Regions from separate parts of the Pseudoduganella sp. GW821-FHT05F09 genome, predicted to be linked through region 3. Evidence: predicted binding sites of a transcription regulator. Region 3 holds the regulator's gene; each other region holds the start of a gene.
The links. Region 3 encodes HrcA, which represses chaperone genes, less so after heat shock. Its sites were predicted from a motif close to TTAGCACTCNNNNNNNNNGAGTGCTAA; they were not measured.
Positions count from the first base shown of each region.

Region 1: a site for HrcA is predicted at 1,330-1,356, ahead of rpoH (RNA polymerase sigma factor RpoH). Genes of this name have one in related genera too.
Region 2: a site for HrcA is predicted at 2,566-2,592, ahead of groES (co-chaperone GroES). Genes of this name have one in related genera too.

Region 1 covers NZ_JBWKSD010000002.1:776,430-781,964, forward strand. The annotation lists gene AC07S4_RS08740 (cell division ATP-binding protein FtsE) at 1-236, shown strand, start outside; gene ftsX (permease-like cell division protein FtsX) at 233-1,147, shown strand; gene rpoH (RNA polymerase sigma factor RpoH) at 1,482-2,381, shown strand; gene AC07S4_RS08755 (hypothetical protein) at 2,537-2,980, shown strand; gene ggt (gamma-glutamyltransferase) at 3,024-4,778, shown strand; gene AC07S4_RS08765 (cytochrome P450) at 4,806-5,535, opposite strand, start outside.
Region 2 covers NZ_JBWKSD010000009.1:138,303-143,837, forward strand. The annotation lists gene AC07S4_RS25645 (hypothetical protein) at 1-2,385, opposite strand, end outside; gene groES (co-chaperone GroES) at 2,671-2,961, shown strand; gene groL (chaperonin GroEL) at 2,980-4,626, shown strand; gene AC07S4_RS25660 (DUF7684 family protein) at 4,755-5,174, opposite strand; gene AC07S4_RS25665 (hypothetical protein) at 5,405-5,535, shown strand, end outside.
Region 3 covers NZ_JBWKSD010000003.1:157,897-163,431, reverse strand. The annotation lists gene AC07S4_RS10540 (ExbD/TolR family protein) at 1-285, opposite strand, end outside; gene AC07S4_RS10535 (MotA/TolQ/ExbB proton channel family protein) at 304-987, opposite strand; gene dapB (4-hydroxy-tetrahydrodipicolinate reductase) at 990-1,796, opposite strand; gene AC07S4_RS10525 (outer membrane protein assembly factor BamE) at 1,828-2,433, opposite strand; gene fur (ferric iron uptake transcriptional regulator) at 2,555-2,983, shown strand; gene hrcA (heat-inducible transcriptional repressor HrcA) at 3,002-4,018, opposite strand; gene AC07S4_RS10510 (HAD family hydrolase) at 4,056-4,766, opposite strand; gene AC07S4_RS10505 (metallophosphoesterase family protein) at 4,840-5,535, shown strand, end outside.

The DNA.
Region 1 (5,535 bases), on a different contig from region 3:
CGATCGCGCGCGCCATCGTCAACCGCCCGCAAATCATCCTGGCCGACGAGCCCACCGCCAACCTGGACCGCGCCAGCGCCGACCGCGTGCTCGACGCCCTGCGCGCCTTCCACTCGGTGGGCGTGACCTGTCTGATCTCCACCCATGACGACCACGTGCTGGCCGGCGCGGCGCGCGTGATCCACCTCAAGCAAGGCCAGCTGCAGGATGCGGCGCAAGCGGAGGTGGCCGCATGACCAGCTGGTTCCGTCAACACGGCTTCGCGCTGGGCGCCGCCCTGGTGCACCTGCGCAAGGCGCCTGGCAGTTTCCTGTTCAACATCCTGGTGGTGGCCATCGCCCTGGCCCTGCCCTTCATGGGCCTGACCCTGCTGGACAATGTGCGCCCGCTGTCCGAGCAGATGTCGGTCGATCCCGAAATCAGCCTGTTCATGAAGCAGGACGTGGCGCGCGAGCAGTCCGCCGCGCTGGCCACGCCGCTGCGCGAGCTGATGAAGGACGCCAAAATCATCTTCGTGCCGCGCGAAAAGGCGCTGGACCAGCTGAAAGGCAAGAGCGGCCTGTCCGACGTGCTGGCCACGCTGGGCGAAAACCCGCTGCCCGACAGCTACATCATCAAGCTGGACGCTTTCCGCAGCGCCGCCGCCGGCCTGGATGTGGACACGCTGGCCGAGCAGATGCGCACCCTGCCCGGCGTGGACACGGTGCAGATCGATTCGGCCTGGGTGAAGCGCCTGGCCGCGCTGATCGGCGTGCTCAAGCTGGCCCTGCTGCTGCTGGCCGCCACGCTGGGCACGGTGGTGGTGGCGGTGGTCTTTAACACCATCCGCCTGCAGGTGCTGACCCAGCGCGAGGAAATCCTGGTCTCCAAGCTGATCGGCGCCACCGACACCTTCATCCACCGCCCCTTCTACTACACCGGCGCGCTGCTGGGCCTGTGCGCGGGCGGCGCCGCGCTGGGCGCGGTGGCGCTGGCGCTGCAGCCGCTGAACAAGGCCATTGCCGAGTTCGCCCGCCTGTACGCCTCCGAATTCCAGCTCGCGCCGCTCGAGCCGCTGCCCATGGCCGGCCTGCTGGCCGTGTCGGCCGCGCTGGGCCTGGTCGGCGCCGTGCTGTCGGTGCAGCGCCATCTGGCCCGCCTGAACTGAGCTGGCGGGTTACGGGCTGCGCCCTAACCCGCCCAAACGTGCGTTCCCGCACAGTCCCTTCCAGCCCCCTCCGCTATATTGACGATACGCAAACATACTGCACTTCGCCACGCCTTTGCCAAAAGCCATCGAATAGAATCAGCCCATAGCATTACCGCTATCAGGGGCATTGCAACTGGCGATTGGCACTCTCCAAGCGAGAGTGCTAATATATGTCCAACTGATGCCTAAACTCATGCACACAAGCAACATTAAGCTGAGTTTAAGATGTGTCACGCAAGATGCAAGAATCCGAAACATTCCATGTTCGACGAGCGAGGAAACAAAAATGACTATGATGACCGCACCTGCCGCATTGGTACCCACCAATAAAAATGCACTGGCGTTGGGACTGGGATTCACTGGCAACCTGGGCAACCTGGACGCCTACATTTCGGCGGTCAACCGCCTGCCTATGCTCACGCCTGAAGACGAAAAGCGTCTCGGCCGCAATCTCAAAGAGAACAACGACCTGGGCGCCGCGCAGGAGCTGGTGCTGTCGCACCTGCGCCTGGTGGTGTCGATCGCGCGCGGCTACCTGGGCTATGGCCTGCCGCACGCCGACTTGATCCAGGAAGGCAATATCGGCCTGATGAAAGCGGTCAAGCGCTTCGACGCCGACCAGGGCGTGCGCCTGGTGTCGTACGCCATGCACTGGATCAAGGCCGAAATCCACGAATACATCCTGAAGAACTGGCGCCTGGTCAAAGTGGCCACCACCAAGGCCCAGCGCAAGCTGTTCTTCAACCTGCGCAGCCACAAAACCGGCCTGGACGCCATGTCGCCGACCCAGATCGACAACCTGGCCAAGCTGCTGGACGTGAAGCGCGAAGAAGTGATCGAAATGGAAACGCGTTTGAGCGGCCGCGACATCGCCCTAGAATCGCCGACCGACGACGAAGACGACAAATTCGCGCCCATCGCCTACCTGTCCTCCGAGCAAAGCGAGCCGACCCGCGTGCTGGAAGCCGAGCAAATCACGCGCCTGCATTCCGAAGGCCTGGAAACGGCGCTGGGCAAGCTGGACGCCCGTTCGCGCCGCATCGTCGAAGCCCGCTGGCTGGCCAATGACGACGGCTCCGGCGCCACGCTGCACACGCTGGCCGCCGAGTTCGGCGTCTCGGCCGAGCGCATCCGCCAGATCGAAGCGGCCGCGCTGAAAAAAATGAAAGGCGCGCTCGCCGCCTACATGTAAGGCTGCCGCAGCGGCTTGCTCCACCACAAAAAGGGGTCAGGGTTAATTAAATTGGCAACAATTTAATTAACCCTGACCCCTTTTTGCTTTACAGCAAGCGTGCGCCACGCAGGATGTGTTTTAGCTAATATTTCGGTCTCTACCGGAGAATGAATATGCAGCTCAGAATCATCAGTCTACTGGCTTGCTTTGCCGGTTTTGGCATCGTCGGCGCTTGCAGCGTGGTGGCGCAGAACGGCGGCGGCACGCCAACGCCCGCGCCCACGCCGCCGCGCAAGAGCGCCACTTATACGCTGGGCGCCGGCCAGACCGTGGCGCTGACGCCGGCCGCCACACTGAAGCTGGAACGCATCAACGACAGCCGCTGCAAGACCGGCGCGGTGTGCGTGTGGGAGGGCTATATCAGCTACAGCTTTGTGCTAACCAGCAACGGCGCCAGCAGCAACTTTGTGCTGTCGGAAAAAATGCCGAACGCCAGCAACAGCGCCATGCAGCAGGGCCTGCGCTTCACGCTGGAGGGGGTGGACCCGCCGGACCCGCCTGCGTTAAATGCTCCTGCGCCAACTTATCGGGTAAGCTTAAGGGTGGAAATTCCTTAGCCACCGCGCCACGCCGGCGCGCATTGCCCCGATAAGAGAGCCCATGACTTCGCCACATCGCCGCGCCCTTCCCTCCCTGCTTGTTTCCTCCATCATCATCACCATCGCCGCCGCGCCGGCCGCCTGGGCCAAGAGCCCGGTGGCCACCGGCACCGGCGGCGCGGCCGCCACCATCAGCGCGCAGGCCACGCAGTCGGCCATGACCATCCTGAACCAGGGCGGCAACGCGGTGGACGCGGCCGTGGCGGCGGCGGCCACGCTGGGCGTGACCGATCCCTTCAGCTGCGGCATAGGCGGGGGCGGTTTCATGATGATCTACCTGGCCAAGGACAAGCGCGTGATCACCATCGACCACCGCGAAATGGCGCCGGCCAATTTCAAGCCCACCATCTTCCAGCAGGACGGCAAGGAGCTGGACTTCGAGCAGACCGTGGCCAGCGGCATGTCGGTGGGCGTGCCGGGCACGGTGCGCGGCTGGCACGAGGCGCTGGAGCGCTACGGCTCCATGCCGCTGAAGAAGGTGCTGCAGCCCGCCATCAAGGTGGCGGCGGACGGCTTCAAGGTGAACGCCAATTTCTCGCACCTGGTGGCGTCCAACGAGGCCAAGTTCCAGCTGTTCCCTGCCACGGCCAAACTGTATCTGAAGGACGGCAAGGCGCTGCCGGAAGGCAGCCTGTTGCGCAATCCGGACCTGGCCAAGGCTTACCGCGAACTGGCGGCCGGCGGCATCAAGGTGTTCTATGAAGGCAAGATGGCGCGCGCCATCGTCGATACGGTCAACAATCCCGGCGGCAAGGTGCGCGCGGGCGCCATGACCATGGCCGACCTGGCCAACTACGAGGCGCGCATCCGCCAGCCGCTGCGCTCCACCTACCGCGGCTACGACATCTACGGCATGCCCCTGCCCAGCAGCGGCGGCGTGGCGGTGGCCGAGGCGCTCAACATCCTGGAAGGCTACGACCTCAAGTCCATGCCGCGCGACAAGGTCGAGCACCTGTACCTGGAGGCCAGCCGCCTGGCCTTCGCCGACCGCAACGCCTACCTGGCCGATCCCGAATACCTGGAAGCGCCGGTGCAGGGCCTGATGAGCAAGGATTACGCCGCGCGCCGCCGCGAGCTGATCAACCCGCAGCGCGCCGCCGCGCACGCGGACGCGGGCGATCCCTACCCCTTCCAGAACGACCAGAGCGTGCCGCTGCGCCCGGCCCAGTCCAAGTTGCTGGCCGAAGGCGCGCACACCACCCACCTGACCGTGTCGGACAAGGACGGCAACATCGTCTCCTACACCTTCACCATTGAATCCTGGGGCGGCAGCGGCATCACCGTGCCCGGCTACGGCTTCCTGCTCAACAACGAGATGACGGACTTCGATTTCAGCGGCCCGCATCCCAACGTGCCGGAAGCGGGCAAGCGTCCGCGCAGCAGCATGTCGCCCACGCTGGCCTTCAAGAACGGCAAGCCGGCGTTTTCGGTCGGCAGCCCGGGCGGCTCCACCATCATCACCACGGTGCTGCAAACCATCGTCAACCATATCGACCTGGGCATGACCATGAGCCAGGCGGTGGACGCGCCGCGCCTGTCCGAACGCAACAACAGCGCCACCAATATCGAGCCGGGCTACGCCGCCAGCGGCGCCGCCAAGGCACTGGAAAAATACGGCCAGCGCTGGAGCCCCGCGCAGGAGGAAATCGGCGCGGCCAACGCGCTGCTGTTCAATGCCGACGGCACAGTGACGGCGGTCAGCGAAGGCTGGCGCCACGGAGTGGGCAGCGCGCAAGTGCAGAAGCTGGGGCACTAGCGCATTCGCCCGGCGCATGCCCGGGCGTTAGCGCATGGCGCGCGCGGCCTGAATGAATTCGGGGATACGCGCGTTGACGGATGGCCGGTAGCGCCACGCCATGGGTGGAGGCGCACCGTCCCGCAGCAACACGTCAACCGCGGCCGCGGCAATGGTTTGCGACAGCGCCTGGCCGGGACAGCCATGCGCGCCGGCTCCGTAGCCTTTGCCTGCGGCGGCCAGCAGCACCAGTATCGCTTGCCCGGCTTCGATGCGCGCGCCACCTATGCTGACGTCCTGCGCGGCGAAGCGGCGCGTGTTCTGGATGGGCGGGTCGCTGCGCATCACGTCCGCCACCAGCCTGGCGCCCGGCAGCGCCGCCTTGGCGGGATCGCGCATCAGCGCCACGATGCTGTTGCCGACCAGCCCAGCCGTGGCCTCATAGGTTTGCGAAAGAACGCCAACGAGGTTGGACAGGATGGCGTTGGCGTTGTGCCAGCCCGCCGCGTCGGCTTCGGCCAGCACCTGCGCCAGCAGGCTGCCCGGCTGCGCGCGCCCCGATGCCGACGCCGATGCCGACGCCGATGCCAGCGCCGGCTCCCGCAGCATGGCCTTGAAGCTGTCCAGCAGCGGCAAAGCCGCGCGATGCGAACCCGCGATCTGCTCCGGACTGCTGAGCGGCGACAGGCAGGCCACGAATTCCGCCATCCATGCGGCCACCTGCGGCAGCTGCGCGTCCGGGAAGCCAAGCAGGCTGGCCACGGTCCGCACCGGCACC
Region 2 (5,535 bases), on a different contig from region 3:
CAGCGGCGGCGAGGTCGCGCTGCCGGTGTTCACGCCGTCCGACACCACCACCTTCAGCAGCACGCTGCCGTTCCCGCCGGGCAGCGTGTCGAAGTCGGCCTGCAGGTCCAGCGCGCCCTCCACCTTGCCGATCTGCGCATAGCTGGCGCCCTGGTCCGCCGAGTAGTAGACCTTGGAAGTAAAGCTGCTGCTGTCGGGGTCCGTGACCTGCCACACGATATCCTGCAGGCCGGACAGCGTGCCGCCCAGCGGCTGCTGGATGGCCACAGCTGGCGCCTTGCCGCCCAGCGTAATCACGCCCAGCGTGGCGCCCGACGGATCGAGCAGCGCGATGGAGGCGGCCGCCGCGTTGAACGGTATCAGTTCGAAGAAGGTGGGCGGACCGGTATCGTCGCCGCCGCTGCTTTCCGTTTGCGCCTGCGCCGGCGTGAAGCGGCGCGTGAACAGCACCGCACCGCCGCTGCTGCGCACCTCGATACTGTGGCTGCCGTCGCCGCTGTCGTCCGGCCCGCGGCGCGCGTCGTCGAACAGCGCGTCGAAAACCGCCGCGCCAGCTTCTATGGTGCCGGACACGGTCCAGAACACGCCGTCCACCAGCGCGTTCGGCGTGGAACCGGGCGCGGGACCTGGAGCGGGCAAGGCCAGCGCCATCGCCTCGTCGCCGGCGCCGAAGCTGGCGCCGGCCACATTGCCGCCGCCCAGCACCGTCAACGCGCGCTTGTAGCGCAAGGGCGAAATCCAGCGCGGCACGCAGTAGCTCATGATGTCGAACGTGGTCTCCGGCGCCAGCGGCTTGAGCGCGCCGACGTCGAAGCCCACTTCCAGCCGCGCCGCGCTCTGGATGCGGTTGTCCGCGAACGGCCAGTCGGTGCCGCCGTCCACCGCCAGGTTGTAGCAGCCCGGCACGGCGCCTGCGGCCGGCGCGCCGTTGTTGGTGTGGCGCAGGCCCAGGGTGTGGCCGGTTTCGTGCGCCACCACTTCCGGCGCCGTCTCCACGCCCAGCCGGATGGCGCTGGTGCGGCCCAGCGCCGCGTGCGAGGGAATGCCGTGCGCAATGCCGCCTATGCCGCCCGGCACGGCGGGACGCACCATGCCGAAGTAGGTGCGGTGCTCGCCGCCCAGCCCGGCCAGCGTATCGAAGAAGCCGAACAAATCATTGGCGTCCTTGGCCGCCGCCACCCACCAGTTCACCACGTTGGGATAGAGCGCGGTATCGCGCCGCACCACGCTGTTGGTGACGTTCAAGGTGACGGAATTGGTGGGCGCGATCTTGCGCAGCACCGTGGTCTTGCCGGCCAGCGCATTGGCCGGCGCGCACAGCCAGGCGCCCGCCGCGTTCTTCGCGTCGCACACCGACACCGCCTTCAGCGTCAGCGCGTCCGTCTTGCGGCTCTTGAACGGCAGGTCGTGCTCCTCCAGCACCTTGCTGGTGGCGTCGAGCACCTTGATGTTGACGTCCCAGTTGCCCTCCGGCGGAATGAAGTAGAAGTTCACCGCCTTGCAGCCGTTGCGCTCGCGGCGCTGGTCCTCGGGCTGGCACTGCGGCTGCAGCGTCACCGTGCGGGTCTGGTTGACCTGGCCCGTCAGGCGTATGGTCACGGGCGTGACCGCGTCCACCTTGCGCATGTAGACCCGCAGCACGCCGGTCTTGCCCGCCACCACGGGCACCGGCGGCTCGCGGCTCGCCGCCAGGCTGGCCTTGAGCGCAGCCAGGTCCTGGTACTGCTGGATCGCCTGCGTCATTTCCACCGCCTCCACGCCTATGGTGCTGCACACCTTCAGGTTGTCGATGCCGGTCTGGTTGGTGTTGCCAGTCACGCGCACGGTCTTGATCTTGTTGCCGTCCGCCTCCACCGACAGCGGATCCCAGCGGTTGAACTGCCCGGTGGGGTCGCCCGTGCCCTGGTTGAAATTGGGCGCGCCGACCGAGGTGGCCAGCACATTGCCCGCCTCGTCCAGCGCCTGCATGGTGACGGAGACGAAGGAGGCATAGAAGAACTCGACCTTGGAGGCCTTGTTGGTCATGACGATGTCGCGCGAGCCGGGATTGCCGCCCAGCCAGAAGGCGATGGTTTGCGGCGACGGCTCCTGCGCGAAGTTGCCGGAGCCGCCCGCGTCGGCATCGATAATGCCCAGCCAGCCGGGCGAGGAGATGCCGTCGAACACGGGGATGGCCGCCAGATTGCCGACGCCCTCGAAGTCAATGACGGTGCACTGGCGCCCGTTCTCGATCACGGTGGCACGCGGCGCGGGCGGCAGCGCGGGCGCGGCGGCCAGAGGCGCGGCCAGCGCGCCGCGCGGCTGGTGCAACACAGGCTCGCTGGCCTGCGCCGGCGCGTGCAGGCCGGCGGCCAGCAGCATTCCGGCTAGATAGGACTTAAGCATGGACGGTCTCCTCGAATGGTTGAGCTACCGTCCTCAGTCTAGGCCGCATTGATTTATTTGAAAGCTTGTCTTTTGCATCATCCTATCGGCCTTGATCTGGCGCAAACAGTAGCGATACGGCCGGCGATTATTCAAATAAGTTCATACCCGCCTTGAAATAGGGCATAAGCGTCCCTATAATTGGCACTCGTTAGCCGAGAGTGCTAACAAGGATACCGAGGTTGCGCTGCAGAAATATCTGACCGCGGCCTCTCAGCACGACAACCATTGATAAAGGAGTTTTGTATGAACCTTCGCCCTTTGCACGATCGCGTCATCGTCAAACGTCTCGACCAGGAAACCAAAACCGCATCCGGCCTGATCATTCCTGACGCAGCCGCCGAAAAACCAGACCAGGGCGAAGTCCTGGCTGTGGGCAATGGCAAAGTGCTGGACGACGGCAAAGTGCGTCCGCTGGAAGTGAAAGTGGGCGACCGCGTTCTGTTCGGCAAATACTCCGGCCAAGCTGTCAAAGTCGACGGCGACGAGCTGCTGGTGATGCGCGAAGAAGACATCATGGCCGTTGTTAACAAGTAATCACAGGAGAATTCGAACATGGCAGCTAAAGACGTAGTATTCGGCGACGCAGCGCGCGCCAAGATGGTTGAAGGCGTGAACATCCTCGCCAACGCAGTCAAAGTAACCCTGGGTCCTAAGGGCCGTAACGTGGTGCTGGAGCGCTCCTTCGGCGCCCCTACCGTTACCAAGGACGGCGTATCGGTCGCCAAAGAAATCGAACTGAAAGACAAGCTGCAGAACATGGGCGCGCAAATGGTCAAGGAAGTTGCTTCCAAAACCAGCGACAACGCCGGCGACGGCACCACCACCGCGACCGTGCTGGCCCAGGCCATCGTGCGCGAAGGCATGAAGTTCGTAGCCGCCGGCATGAACCCGATGGACCTGAAGCGCGGCATCGACAAGGCAGTTGCTGCCACCGTCGAGCAGATCGCCATCCTGGCCCGTCCATGCACCACCACCAAGGAAATCGCCCAGGTTGGCGCGATCTCGGCCAACTCCGACTACTCGATCGGCGAGCGCATCGCTGAAGCGATGGAAAAAGTGGGCAAGGAAGGCGTCATCACCGTGGAAGACGGCAAGTCGCTGAACGACGAGCTGGACATCGTTGAAGGTATGCAGTTCGACCGCGGCTACCTGTCGCCATACTTCATCAACAACCAAGAGAAGCAAGTTGCCATCCTGGACAATCCATTCGTCCTGCTGTGCGACAAGAAAATCTCCAACATCCGTGACCTGCTGCCGGTACTGGAACAAGTTGCCAAAGCTGGCCGTCCGCTGCTGATCATCGCAGAAGACATCGAAGGCGAAGCGCTGGCCACCCTGGTTGTGAACAACATCCGCGGCATCCTGAAAACCTGCGCAGTGAAAGCCCCAGGCTTCGGCGACCGCCGCAAAGCCATGCTGGAAGACATCGCTGTCCTGACCGGCGGCCAGGTTGTTGCTGAAGAAATCGGCCTGACCCTGGAAAAAATCACCCTGGCGGAACTGGGCCAGGCCAAGCGTATCGAAGTCGGCAAGGAAAACACCATCGTGATCGATGGCGCCGGCGACGGTTCCAACATCGAAGCGCGCGTCAAGCAGATCCGCGTACAGATCGAAGAAGCGACCTCGGACTACGACCGTGAAAAACTGCAAGAGCGCGTAGCCAAGCTGGCTGGCGGCGTTGCCGTGATCAAAGTCGGTGCAGCCACCGAAGTTGAAATGAAAGAGAAAAAAGCCCGCGTGGAAGATGCACTGCACGCCACCCGCGCTGCGGTTGAAGAAGGCATCGTGCCAGGCGGCGGCGTAGCCCTGCTGCGCGCCCGTTCGCAACTGACCGTCAAAGGCGACAATCCTGACCAGGAAGCTGGCATCAAGATCGTTCTGCGCGCGATGGAAGAGCCACTGCGCATGATCGTGCAGAACGCCGGCGAAGAAGCATCGGTAGTCGTTGCAGCAGTGTTGGCCGGTTCGGGCAACCACGGCTACAACGCCGCCAACGGCACCTACGGCGACATGGTTGAAATGGGCGTTCTGGACCCAGCCAAAGTCACCCGTTCGGCACTGCAAAACGCAGCGTCGATCGCTGGCCTGATGCTGACCACCGACTGCATGGTTGCTGAAATCACCGAAGACAAGCCAGCCGGCGGCATGGGCGGCATGGGTGGTATGGGCGGCATGGGCGGCATGGACGGCATGATGTAATAGCCGTTCCGCGCCGAACCGCACCGGTTCATCGCTAAAAAAGCCCGCAAGGTTCGCCTTGCGGGCTTTTTTGTCATCGTTCATCGCGGTTAATTTGCAGGTTGAGGGACCATAACTCGATCTGCTCGTTAGCAGGAATGTAGTGGCTCGTTACACAGTTCGTGTATAAGCGCTTCCGCCACGGCAAACTCATCATCCAATATGAGCAAGCAGCGAAATGGCTCGTCACCAGGATGGGCCGCATGCAAAACGAATTGCGCCACATCCCGAGGCGACTCGGCCTGATGTGACGTCGTCGAAATGTTCAACCAATAAGGTTCACCCTGCTCCAGAACAAAGTCGATCTCATCTTCCAGCACATCTGCATGGGGGCCGTACAGGACAAACAATTCAGTTCCGGCTGCGAGGCTGGCTTTGGTCAGCAAATCGAGTTCAGGCGGGGCCGCAGGGCTTTGAAACGCCACCAGGCAAACCGTCGGCATGACAGTCAACAGACTGATTGCCGCCAAGTCGCCACGCCGCACCACCTTGACTTCGCATGCTTGCATAGTCCGTCCCTCCTGCTAAACGAACGTATCGCTTTCCGGCGCTTGCGCCGGAGATCGTCATTTGAATCATACGCTCCGTTCATGTGCGCGTCCTTGGCTGTGTACATAACGAGCTTACGACAATGGGAATTTGCGCTTTTGCGGCGGAGCAAAGGGTCTGGTTGCCGCTGGTGACCCTTTGGTTTAGTATGGCCGCAACTTTCCTCTCTCTATGACAAGGCTGGCATCCGATGGCACCGCGCTCCTCCACTTCCAAAACCGCTGCGATTGCCGGAGCGCTGGCCGGGCTGCTTACGGCCGCCCTGGGCGCCTACTATGTGTACTCGGTGCGCCATGAGGCCCAGCCGCGCGCGCAAGTGGC
Region 3 (5,535 bases):
CCGCGCCGCTTCGGCCAGGCGCTGCTCGAGCACGGCCTGCGTGACCGCTTCATTGTTCCAGTACATCTTGCCCGCGCCGTCGATGGCCACCGTCACCGTGGCGGCCGGCTGCTGCGGCTGCGCCGCCTGCGCCTTGGGCAAGTCCAGCTTGACCGCGCTGGTGAAGGCCGGCGCGCCCAGGATGAAGATCACCAGCAGCACCAGCATCACGTCCACCATGGGCGTGACGTTGATGTCGGACATCGCTTCTTTTTGACGGTGGTGGTTGAATGCGCCGAAGGCCATGCGGGTTCCTCGCTCAGCTCAGCCGCGGGCGCGCTCGCCGCTGGTCAGGTAGGCGTGCAGGTCGTGCGCGAAGGCGTCCAGTTCGGACAAGGTCAGCCGGTTCACGCGGTTGAATCCATTGTAGGCCAGCACCGCCGGGATCGCCACCATGAGGCCGATGCCGGTCATGATCAGCGCTTCGCCCACCGGGCCGGCGATCTTGTCGATCTGCACGGTGCCGTGGCTGGAGACCGCCGACAGCGCGTGGTAGATGCCCCATACCGTGCCCAGCAGGCCCACGAAGGGCGCCGTGGAACCGATCGAGGCCAGCAGCGTGAGGCCGCTTTCCAGCTTGATGGTGGAGCGGTGGATGGCGCCGCGCAGCACGCGCGTCACCTGTTCGGCATGGTTCATATCGCCGGCCAGCGTGCGCTTGTTGACCACGTCCACTTGCGCCGCGCCCTGCTGCGCCAGCGGCAGGTAGACGCGTTCCGGGTCGGCCGCATCCAGCAAGGCCACGCCGTCGCCCATGGTGGGCGCGTTCCAGAACGCCTCCACCGCGTCCGCGCTGCGCCGCACCCGCCACGAGGCAAAGGCCTTGGACAGGATGAAGTACCAGCTCACCAGCGACATCGCCAGCAGCACGTAAGCCACCGCGTGGCTCAGCGCGTCGCCCTGCGCCCAATAGCGCGCCAAGCTGAAGTGGTTCTCCAGGTCGTCCATCGTCAGTTCAGCGACAGCACGTCATTCATGTCGAACAAGCCCACCGACTTGTCGGCCAGGAAGCGCGCGGCGCGCACCGAACCGTTGGCGTAGGACACGCGGCTGCTGGACTTGTGGCTGATCTCGATGCGCTCGCCGTCCGCCGCAAACAGCACGGTGTGGTCGCCGATGATGTCGCCGCCGCGGATGGTGGCAAAACCGATCGAGGACGGGTCGCGCGGACCGGTCACGCCTTCGCGCGCGTACACGGCGCAGTCCTTCAGGTCGCGGCCCAGGGCCTCGGCCACCACTTCACCCATCTTCAGCGCGGTGCCGGACGGCGCGTCCACCTTGTGGCGGTGGTGCGCTTCGATAATTTCGATGTCGTAGCCCGTGTTCAGGTTCTTGGCGGCCAGCTGCAGCAGCTTGAGCGTGACGTTCACGCCCACGCTCATGTTGGGCGCGAACACGATGGCGGTTTTCTTGGCCGCCGCCGCGATGGCGGCCTTGCCTGCCTCGTCGAAACCGGTGGTGCCGATCACCATCTTGACGCCGTGCTCGGCGCAGTAGGCCAGGTGCTCCAGCGTGCCTTCCGGACGGGTGAAGTCGATCAGCACGTCCGCGCCGGCCAGGCCCTTGGCCAGGTCGGATTCGATGGTCACGCCGGCCGGCTTGCCGGAGAAGGCGGCGGCGTCCTGGCCCAGGCTGGGCGAGTCGGCCCGGTCCAGCGCGCCGGACAGGCGCACTTCCGGCGTGGCCTGCACGGCCTCGATCAGCATGCGGCCCATGCGGCCGCTCGCGCCCACGATTGCAATATTCAGTTCAGTCATCAATAGCCCTAAATAACCCTAACTTCGGTCCTTATTTCGATTCGATTTTCGGCGTCACAGGCACGGGCGCGGCGGCGCCGGAGTCGGTGCCGGCCGGCAGCGGCGCCGAGCTTGGCGACACGCCCTTGTTCTGGTCCTTCAGCGCCTGCTTGGCGTTCTTGGCGGGACCGGCGATCAGCGCGATGTATTCCTGTTCGGTGGGCAGGTTGCCGCCTTCGAAGCGGTCCACTTTGCCATCCTTGAAATACACCACCACGGTGCTGTCTATGGTCTCGCCATTGCCGCGCGCCAGGCGGAAGGGGTAATCCCAGCGGTCCGCGTGGAAGATGTCTTGCAGCAAAGGCGTGCCGAGGATGAAGCGCACCTGGTCGCGGGTCTGGCCCTGCTTGAGCTGCTGCAGCATTTCCTGGGAAATGAAGTTGCCCTGCTGAATGTCCGGACGGTAAGGCGAGAAGAACCACATGAACTTCTGCAGCTGCGAAATGCTGCGGACCTGGGCGCCTTTGCCGGCCACGACCGCATTGTCTTCGACTTTCAGATCCGCCTTCTTCTCGCCCAGCGTGCTGAGCGATGCGCAGCCGGTAACGGCCAGCGCGAGGCAAATCGCGCCCGCCACGCGGGGCGTGCGGCGTTTCATACTGTGCAACATGGACTGCGGTATAGCCTGGGTGATGCGCATAAATGACCTCAAATCGATTGAGCGGAAGTGCCAAAACACTATATGATAAAGCACATTGTCCCACACACGAGTAAGAAACATGAGCAACAACCCAACCGACCTGAAGGCAAGCGGCCTGAAAGCGACTTTACCGCGCCTGAAGATCCTCGACATTTTCCAGAATAGCCCGGTGCGCCACCTGACTGCGGAGGATGTTTACAAGATCCTGCTGGCGGACAATATGGATGTTGGCCTGGCAACGGTTTACCGTGTGCTGACCCAATTTGAGCAGGCCGGCCTGCTGAACCGCAACCATTTCGAGACCGGCAAGGCCATCTTCGAACTGAACGCCGGCTCGCACCACGACCATCTGGTGTGCCTGGACTGCGGCCGCGTGGAAGAATTCTTCGACGAGGAAATCGAGCACCGCCAGCAAAGCATCGCCGAAGCGCGCGGTTTCAAGATCGCCGAACACGCGCTGGCCATCTACGGCAACTGCGTCAAGACCGAGTGCCCGCACAAGCAATAAGCCAAGGCAACCCGCCAATCAATGGTTGCTCAAGGCATTCGAGAGCAGCTTGGCGGTAATATCCACGATCGGTATCACCCGCTCATACGCCATGCGCGTCGGCCCGATCACGCCCAGCGTGCCGACGATCTTGCCGTTGGCTTCATACGGCGCCGTCACCACGCTCATTTCATCCATCGGCACCAGGTTGGACTCGCCGCCGATGTAAATCTGCACGCCGGAGGCCTTGCTGGACACGTCCAGCAGCTGCATCAGCCCGGTCTTCTGCTCGAACATGTCGAACATCTGGCGCAGCGACGTCATGTTCGAGGACAGGTCGCTCACCGACAGCAGGTTGCGCTCGCCGGAAATCACCATATCGTCGGTGCTGCCGGCCATGGCCTCGCTGCCGGCCTCCACCGCCGCCTGCATCAGGCGGCCCATGTCGTTCTGCAACTGGCGCAGCTCGCCCTGCATGCGTCCGCGCACGTCCTCCAGCGCCAGGCCGCTGTAGTGCTGGTTGATGTAGTTGGCCGACTGCACCAGCTGGGCCGGCGTGTAGTCCACGTCGGTCAGCAGCATGCGGTTCTGCACGTCGCCCGCCGGGCTGACGATGACCAGCAAGATGCGCTTTTCCGACAGGCGCAGGAATTCGATCTGCTGGAACACCGACTCGTGGCGCGGCGCCATCACCACCCCGGCAAACTGGGACAGCGAGGACAGCATCTGCGCCGCGTTGGCGATCAGCTTTTGCGGCTGCTGGCTGGGCAGGCGCATGCGCGCCTCCACCGAGCTCTCGTCGATGTGCTGCACCGTCAGCAGCGTGTCGACGAAGATGCGGTAGCCGCGCGGCGTGGGGATGCGCCCGGCCGAGGTGTGCGGACTGGACACATAGCCCAGTTCCTCCAGGTCCGCCATGATGTTGCGGATGGTGGCCGGGGACAGGTCCAGCCCTGAAATTTTCGACAGCGCGCGCGAGCCTACCGGCTGGCCGTCGGCGATGTAGCGCTCCACGAGCGCTTTGAGCAGGGTTTGGGCACGGATATCGAGTTGCATGGTCTTATTATGCACGCAGACGCGCGCAGGCAGGGCATCAATATGCAAGCTGGTTTTCCAGCCAGTCCAGAAGTTCGTCAAAGGTGGCGCAGATGGCGTCCGGCGCAATGCCGGCGGCCAGGTGGGCGTCGCTGCCGCTGCGGTTCATCCACACCGCGCGCAGGCCGGCGCGCTGCGCCCCGTCCACGTCCAGTTTCAAATCGTCGCCCACGTAGACCGCCTCGGCCGGGGCCACATTCAGCGCCGCGCAGGCGGCCAGGAAAATGTCCGGGTCCGGCTTGGCGCGGCCGAAATGCGCGGCCGCCAGCGACACCTTGAAATGGTGGGCCATGCCGACAACTTCAAGGTCCGCGTTGCCGTTGGTGATGGTGCCAAGCACCAGGCGCTGCTTCAGCTTGAGCAGGCCGGGCAGCACGTCGTCGTACAGCTTGACGGCGTTGCGCGCGGCCGAAAAGTGGCGCATAGCGCCGTCCAGGTGGCGCTCGTCCTCGCCCAGCTCGGCAAACGCGGCCTGCAGGCCGGCGCGGCGCAGGCTGGCCAGGTCCACGTGCAGTTCGGGGCGTTCCGCCAGCAGCGCCATGCGGCGCGCGCGCAGCTCCTCGATGGTGAATTGCTGCGCCACGCGCGGCGCGTGCTCGGCCAGCCAGGCGTGCAGCGTCACCTCGGCCTGGGCGATCACGGGCGCGATCGGCCACAAGGTATCGTCCAGATCGAACAGAATGGCTTTCAGGGGCGGGCGGGCTGTCATGCCGATATTGTCGCACGGCTGCGGCGGCTGGGGGAGCATGTTAAATTAATGGATTGTCCACACGGAGCGCCCCTTGTCCAAACTGTCCGCCCCCTTCTTATTGGCGCCATTGGCCTTGCTGGCCGCCTGCGCCGGCCCCCTGGTCCAGAGTCCAGACAAGGCCCCGCAGCCCTTGCCGGACGGCTTTGCCGCCTATGTGCTGATGGGCGATGGCGGCGCCGTGGCGCGCGTGGTGCTGGACGCGCCCGCCTGCCCCGCCATCGTGGTGGACGGCGCCAGCCGCCCCATGGCGCTGCGCGCCGCGCCCGCCACGCTGCCGCTGCGCGCCAACGCCGTCAAGGAAGGCGCGCAGCCCTCGGCCTTCCCGCTGCGCGTGTGCGAAGCGGCGCTGCCGCCCGGCGCCGCCAGCGCCGCCATCACCAGCGCCGGAGCGCCCGGTCCGGGCTACGCCGTGCCCCTGCCGCTGCCGCGCGCCGAACCGCGCCGCATCGTCGTCATCGGCGACACCGGCTGCCGCCTGAAGAAGAGCGGCAATGAATACCAGGACTGCAACGACCCACAAGCCTATCCCTTCGCCGCCGTGGCCGCCGCAGCCGCCGCGTGGCAGCCCGACCTGGTGGTGCACGTGGGCGACTACCACTACCGCGAATCGCCCTGCCCGGCCGGCCAGGCCGGCTGCGCCGGCAGCCCGCACGGCTACGGCTGGGACACCTGGCGCGAGGACTTCTTCCGTCCCGGCGCGGCGCTGCTGGCCGCCGCACCCTGGGTG